Regions from separate parts of the Pseudoalteromonas sp. GABNS16E genome, predicted to be linked through region 2. Evidence: riboswitches for the same ligand, from Rfam matches in the RefSeq annotation. Region 2 holds a riboswitch; the other holds the start of a gene.
The links. Region 2 has a riboswitch for cobalamin ahead of PSI06_RS10870 (TonB-dependent receptor domain-containing protein). Riboswitches for the same ligand answer to the same signal wherever they lie in the genome.

Region 1 (3,427 bases), on a different contig from region 2:
AGCGTTATCGCGCTTTCATCGCCAAGAAGCAGCGCATTTAACTGCCTTTTAAAGCTCAGCATAAAGCTAATACACACCACTATAACCACGCATGGCAACCATAACGTGGCCCATTGTGCGCGGGCAAAACTACCTAACGTCCAAAACAAAATACCAGCCACTGCTTGCGGGTCACTCCAATACAGCAATAAACTTGTAAATGCGCTAAATAAAAACGACAGTGCCACCCCCGCTAGCAACATAGACTCTACTTGCGACCTTTTTTGCCGCCCAGCAATAAGTATCAATAAGCCCATTGCTAAAAAGCTTCCTAATAAGGCAGCAGCCGATAACATAAACCCTGCACTAATACCCGCAACAGCCATAAGCAGTACGACCCCAAACGACGCGCCTGACGATATGCCAAATAAATACGGATCAGCGAGCGGGTTACGGGTAACCGTTTGTAAAATAAGCCCTGCAATAGCCAAACCTGCGCCCGCCATAAAGGCAAGTAAGGTACGAGGTAACCTAAGCTCATAAATAATACGCGCGTTAAACGAACCCTCTCCTGCTGATAAAATTCCTGTGAGCACATCACTTAACGGCGTATCTGCGGCGCCAAAGCTCAGTGCGCTAAAAAGGCTGCCCAGTGCAATTAATACGGCTGCTATAAATATTGTCCACTGGTTTATTTTTGTTATATCCATTTAATTAATAGCCATAAAAGTAAGTAATATGAGGAATAGTTTGGCCATTTTCTGTGCGCTGAGGGTGGCTAGTTACGCGCGCACATACCCCAAAAACATCCGCTAGCATGTCTTCACTAAGTACCTGCGCAGGCGAACCTGTATGTGTTATTTTACCTTTATTAATAACCACCAGCTCATCGCACATAGCGGCTGCTAAATTTAAATCATGAAATGAGGCAAACACAGTGACCCCTAGCGATTTTGCTAGTTCCATCACTTGTATTTGATATTTAACATCTAAATGGCTGGTTGGCTCATCCATGATGAGTAATTGCGGTTGCTGCACTATAGCGCGGGCAATCAATGCACGTTGCTTTTCGCCCCCCGAAAGCGATTCAAAATTTTGCTTACACTGTTGCTCAAGCCCTACGGTTTTTATTGCCTGTGTAATTTTTTGTTTGTCGCTGTGGGTGGTGGCGCTAAATAATGATTTATGAGGTGTAAGCCCAAGGGCAACCACATCAAATAATGTTAGGTTAAATTGCGCGGGCGTTTCTTGTAGAACTACAGCAACATATTTTGCGTAGTCTTCACTTTTAAGCTGCCAAATATCCTGCTGATTAAAGGTAACGTTACCAGCGGTCGGTTTATTAAAGCGATACAAACAGCGCAGTAAGCTCGACTTACCCGCCCCATTTGGGCCAATTAACCCAATAAACTTACCCTTAGCTATGTGTAAATTAATATTGTTTAAAATGGCGTGTTCATCGACTTCCCACGACACATTTTGAACGTTTAAAAAGGGTGTATTTGGCGCTAATGTAGTTTGCAAAAGTGAGTCCTTGGAAAGCGTGCACTCACTAACACACAGCTAAAAGACTAGTGTATCAATAAAAATGAGTTTACCCGCTCGTTAAAAAAGTATACCAATCTAGAACTTCTCATGCTGATTGATATGTCTCATTTGTATCTGACTTAAAGCGTGATGCTAATTACAGTTACGGGAATAGTTGAGGAATTTCACCTCATTCCAAATGAGGGTCTATTATGGGCGGGTAAGTAAATAATTTAAAGCAAAAAAAACCGCGCTCATTAGAGCGCGGTCAATAAAGGGAGTGTTTAAGCAACGCTTAAAACTTGTATTCCATACCTAGGCCAACGTAGTCTTGGTCAACATTGTTGTCCATATCAAAGCTTGAGTAAAAACCAAATACTTTAATGTTTTTATTAAACTTATGATCAACACCTACAGAAACTGCCGTTTTGTCGTCGCTGTCATCAAAGTCCATTGCTTGGTATTGCACTTTAAACGTGTTTTTACCCATGCTGTAGGCTGCGTTTAATAAATAGCCGTCAGCTTCTGCGCTACCGTCTACTTTTTCTTGAGTTTGGTACATAGCGCCTAATTTAAAGCTCTCTACTTTACCTTGAATTGATGCACGCACTACATCGTAGCCATTTACTTCGCTATCGGCTGCAACAGAGGCGTAAACCGCACTCTTTTTAAGTGCAGAGTCACCGTAGGTAACCGCCATTGAATAACCGTTATCTGCATCTACGTCATCTTCGGCAATAAATGTAGCAAGTACTTTAAAGCCTTCGTAGCTTTTAGATGTATAAGTGATTGAATCACCTAAGCGGTTTTCACCTTTAAAGACATTTTTAATATCGCCTTCAAGGTCATTAAATAAATCTAACTTACCTTGCGATTGTTTAAGCGCTGTATCGTTACGACCCACAACAACTTGACCATATGCACCTTTTAAACCTACATACTGGTTACGTGCAGAAATATTGTCGTCGTTATCACCTTTAGAGTCAGCATCAGATACATCAACTTGAAACTCAAACTTATAAACCGCTTCTAATCCATCAGTAATCTTTTCAGACCCTTTTAGTCCAAAGCGAGATGCATTACTTTTAATTTCAGTGAAAGACCCTTCGCCATCATCAGACGATTGCACAGTAACATTCGCTTTACCGTATACATCAACGTCTGCAAACGCGCTAAAAGATAAACCACTTACTAGTGCAACACATAAGCTCGATTTTACAAAATTCATGTTATTTCCTCGATAATCACAAGACTAATTTTTAAAACAGCTGCAGTTTGTCACCGTTAAATGACAGATATATTACAAAGGAAACATTTTTGTCTTTTTATTTTAATAAAAGTGTCTAAATTCTGAAAACAAACCGACATGAATATTTAATAAACAAAATTGTACCTATTCAACCTCATTAAAAATCATAGTCGGTATTTAGTGTTCATCAACAGGCTGATAAGCATTTATTTTAGGTAATAAGTTAATCAGGGTTTCTATTAACTCTTTTTGTTCGTTGTCTCTGTGGTAGGCCACAAAAATATCACGCGAAGTATGTTCTACGTCTTTTACATGAAACAGCTCACCCTTTTCTAGGTGAGACTCAACAAGCACCTCGGGGATGAACGCACTGCCGCCACACTGAAGAATTAAATCAAGGGCAATACGCCCCGTACTGGTTCTAAAATAAGGCGGCGTTTTACCGGTAAATTGGCGCGCATGCCATAGTGAAAACGTAGTACCCCAATCAACATATACATATTGGTTATCAAAAAAGTTCTCATTAGTGGCCGTGTCATAGCCACTAACCGGAATAATTGGCAGCTCGCAAATTCGCTCAACCACAAGCTCGTCTACTTTAGGGGGGTCAAATAAAATGGCTAAATCAAGCGTACGCTCTAATAATAACCGTGTGCTTTCTTGTTGGGCTTT
Region 2 (3,427 bases):
GTAAAAATGTGTTTCGTAATGTTGCACTTAAACAAGGCATTGAGAAAGACATGGCTAAAAAAGTAGTTAAAGCCATTAAAGACTCAAAAGTAAAAGTACAAGCTGCTATTCAAGGTGAAGAAGTACGTGTAACGGGTAAAAAACGTGACGATTTACAAGCCGCTATGCAAGTCGTTCGCACTGCAGATTTAGGTCAGCCTTTCCAGTTTAAAAACTTTCGCGATTAATTAGCTAAGTGCCTTTAGTATTTTAAAGTGAAAATTTAAATGTGTGGTTATTAAATATATTAGCCACACATTTTACCACGCCCTAATTACAGCCTTTACTTACTCGCAAGCCTAAACCCCTTTTACTTGCGTAAAATTAGTCCACTGTTATTCCATACTCTTTTAACGTTATTTAAATGCATTATTAAACCTGCTTATCACGCAGTTGCGTATATTAGGCTATTCTTAATATCAATATTACTTAATAGCGACGTTAAAGGCTTTAAATGCTTAAGTTTTTTGTTTTTATACTTATTATTGCGAGCAGTAAGTTTAGCTTTGCCAAGCCAATAAATGTAGATGTGTTGGTAGAGGACGGTTACTTTCCAATTATTATTAATGCCGAAAAAGAGCAAGGGTTAGCGCCTGAGTTTGTAAAAATACTCAATGACTCTCAAAGCGAATATAAATTTACTCTTAACTCTTTGCCTGTAAAAAGGCTCAAAAAGTGGGTCGAATGGGGGGAGTTCGACATGTTGTTTTTAATGGCTATGCAATGGGTGCCTGAAGTAGCAAGAAGTGCCTTACAGGAAACGAGCTTTTATGTTATTGCTAAAAATGAGTTGTATACGCTGGCACAAAACGCCCAAAAGCAAAGCTATTTCGATGACTTACATGCTTTAACAAAAGCGGGAGTATTGGGGTATTCCTATCGTTTTGCTGATTTTAAAACCGATGCACAATATTTAAGTGAAGAACACCAAGTTAGTTTAACAATCGATGAGTTTAACGTTGTTAAAATGCTGCTATTAAAGCGTGCCGATGTAGGGGTGTTAAATAACATAGCTTATCAATACTTTAAAAGGAACAACATTTTTAATATGAACCTGCTTTATAAGAGTAATACCCCAGATGCTATATACGATACTCATTTTTTAGTTAACCCTGCACGCAGTAAAATTACGGTAAAACAAATGGATAAGCTTTTAAATTCACCCGAAATAAAACCTAAAATCACAGCGCTTTTAAGTTTATACGGCGTAACATCCAGCTTTACTGAAAATAAATAATTTAACCTTTAGCTATATAGACGTCCGTTGACATTTGTAAACAAACTGCTCACAATAACCGCCTATTTTCAAGGTGCTTGCTGGTTGCTAAATACAGGGTTTAAAGTATTAAAACTAACAGCGAGATAATCGGGAAGTTGGTGCGCCTTTATGACAAAAGCAATCCCAACACTGCCCCCGCAACGGTAAAGTATTAACGCATTTATGTGTTTACTGAGTCCGGAGACCGGCCTTGAAGTAATCTTACTTACTTAAATCTTTGCGGTGGGCAAAGATAGGGAACATCATGCTAAATAAAACAACTCTTGGCGTTGCTATCTCGGCTGCGCTGTCTTTTTCTGTATCTGCTGCACAAAGCCCAATTGAAAAAATCACTGTTACCGCTAATAAATTTGAACAATCAATAAGTAATGTTTTAGCGAGCGTTAATGTAATTGAACGCGCCGAAATAGATGCAAGCAATGTACGCGATCTACCAACCTTACTAAGCACACAAGTGGGTTTTCAAATTAATCCTAATGGTGGCTTTGGCCAAACGTCGGGCGTGTCTTTACGTGGTACAGGTTCTGGCGATACGCTAATTTTAATTGATGGTGTACGCACGGGCTCAGCCACGCTAGGACAAAAAGCATTAAGTAACGTGCCGCTAAATAGTATTGAGCGAATCGAGATCATAAAAGGCTCGCGTGCAGCTGTGTATGGCTCAGATGCATTAGCTGGGGTTATTAATATAATAACGCGTGAAGCGAGCAATGTATCACTTGATGCCACATTTGGCTCTAACGCTTATCAAAACTATCAGCTTGCAGGTTCAGTAAAATCAGATGAAGTGGTTAGCGCATTTAATGCAGGCTTTGAAAAAACCGATGGTTTTGATGCATTACAAGGTATAGCGCCCGATGACGACAGCTATGAAAATAAAAACGTAGGCTTTAAATTAAACTATGCAGATGCACACTACGGTAACTTTAAGCTACTAGGCCAGTACAGCGAAGGTTACGCGGATTACGATAGCAGTTTTAGCCCGGCTACGAGCACGGTTGAAAGAGGGGACTTTAAAAACTATCAACTGTCGGCGCAGTGGAGCAAAAACTACACTAACCAATCTCATGCTATAGATGTTGCTTTTGCAACCGATGATTCTGACAGCACATATGTGGACTCTTTTACCGGCGGGCCATTAACCAGTACATTTATTACTAAGCGCTCGCAAGTAGATTACAGCGGCCAATACCGCTTAACAAATGCGCTTAATATTAGCGGCGGCGTTAATTGGTATAACGATGATGTATCGCAAAGCTCGCTAGCATTTGATGAGGATAGCCGCGATGTATTAGCAGTGTTTGTTGGGGCTTATTACGACACCGACACTGTGCTTGCCAATTTAACTCTTCGCCAAGACGACGATGAACAGTTTGGTGATGAAACAACCTATACTGCGGCGGCTGGTTATCATTTATCTGAAAATTCAACATTTAGAATTAGTCAAAGCACAGGTTTTAAAGCGCCAACATTTAACGATTTATACTACCCAAATTTTGGTAATCCGGATCTCCAACCTGAAAAGTCAATAAACCGCGAGCTTGGTGTAAATGTTAATTTTGACAGTGCACAAGTCGATTTTGCAATTTTTAGAAACGATATCGAAGATAAAATTGATTACGATGAAAACTTTGCGTTAGCTAATATAAACGAAGCTCGCTATGAAGGGGTTGAGTTTATCCTTACACAGCAAATTTTAGGGTTTGATAGCCACTTTAATTTTGCATATTTAAGTGCCGAAAACAAAGAAACCGGCGATGAGCTACGCAATGTTGCCAAGCGCACTGTTAATTGGGAGCTCGCAAAGCAATTTGGTGATTTTGATGCTCGCATTGATATGCAATACCGCAGTGATCGCGAGGGGGCAGTAACGCGCCTAGGATCGTATACACTTTGGAACCTAGCGGGTAACTATCATGTAAACGATAATATTGAGCTGTCGCTTCGTGTAGAGAACCTATTTGACAGAGATTACAATGTGGTTGACTCAAGAGCTGACTTTATAAGCGGTGAAGTATATTACTACAACACCCCAGAGCGCCGCTTTTTTGTAGGTGCAAGCTATCAGTTTTAATAGCGTTTTGTCCCGTCCTGAAATAGGTTGACGGT

Region 1: another riboswitch for cobalamin. It lies ahead of PSI06_RS02095 (ABC transporter ATP-binding protein); the one in region 2 lies ahead of PSI06_RS10870 (TonB-dependent receptor domain-containing protein).

What each region holds. Positions count from the first base shown of each region.
Region 1 covers NZ_JAQREZ010000003.1:24,936-28,362, forward strand. The annotation lists gene PSI06_RS02090 (FecCD family ABC transporter permease) at 1-689, opposite strand, end outside; gene PSI06_RS02095 (ABC transporter ATP-binding protein) at 694-1,503, opposite strand; cobalamin riboswitch at 1,572-1,703, opposite strand; gene PSI06_RS02100 (porin) at 1,802-2,734, opposite strand; gene PSI06_RS02105 (LysR family transcriptional regulator) at 2,933-3,427, opposite strand, start outside.
Region 2 covers NZ_JAQREZ010000022.1:61,159-64,585, forward strand. The annotation lists gene PSI06_RS10860 (YajQ family cyclic di-GMP-binding protein) at 1-227, shown strand, start outside; gene PSI06_RS10865 (ABC transporter substrate-binding protein) at 494-1,276, shown strand; cobalamin riboswitch at 1,344-1,513, shown strand; gene PSI06_RS10870 (TonB-dependent receptor domain-containing protein) at 1,563-3,392, shown strand.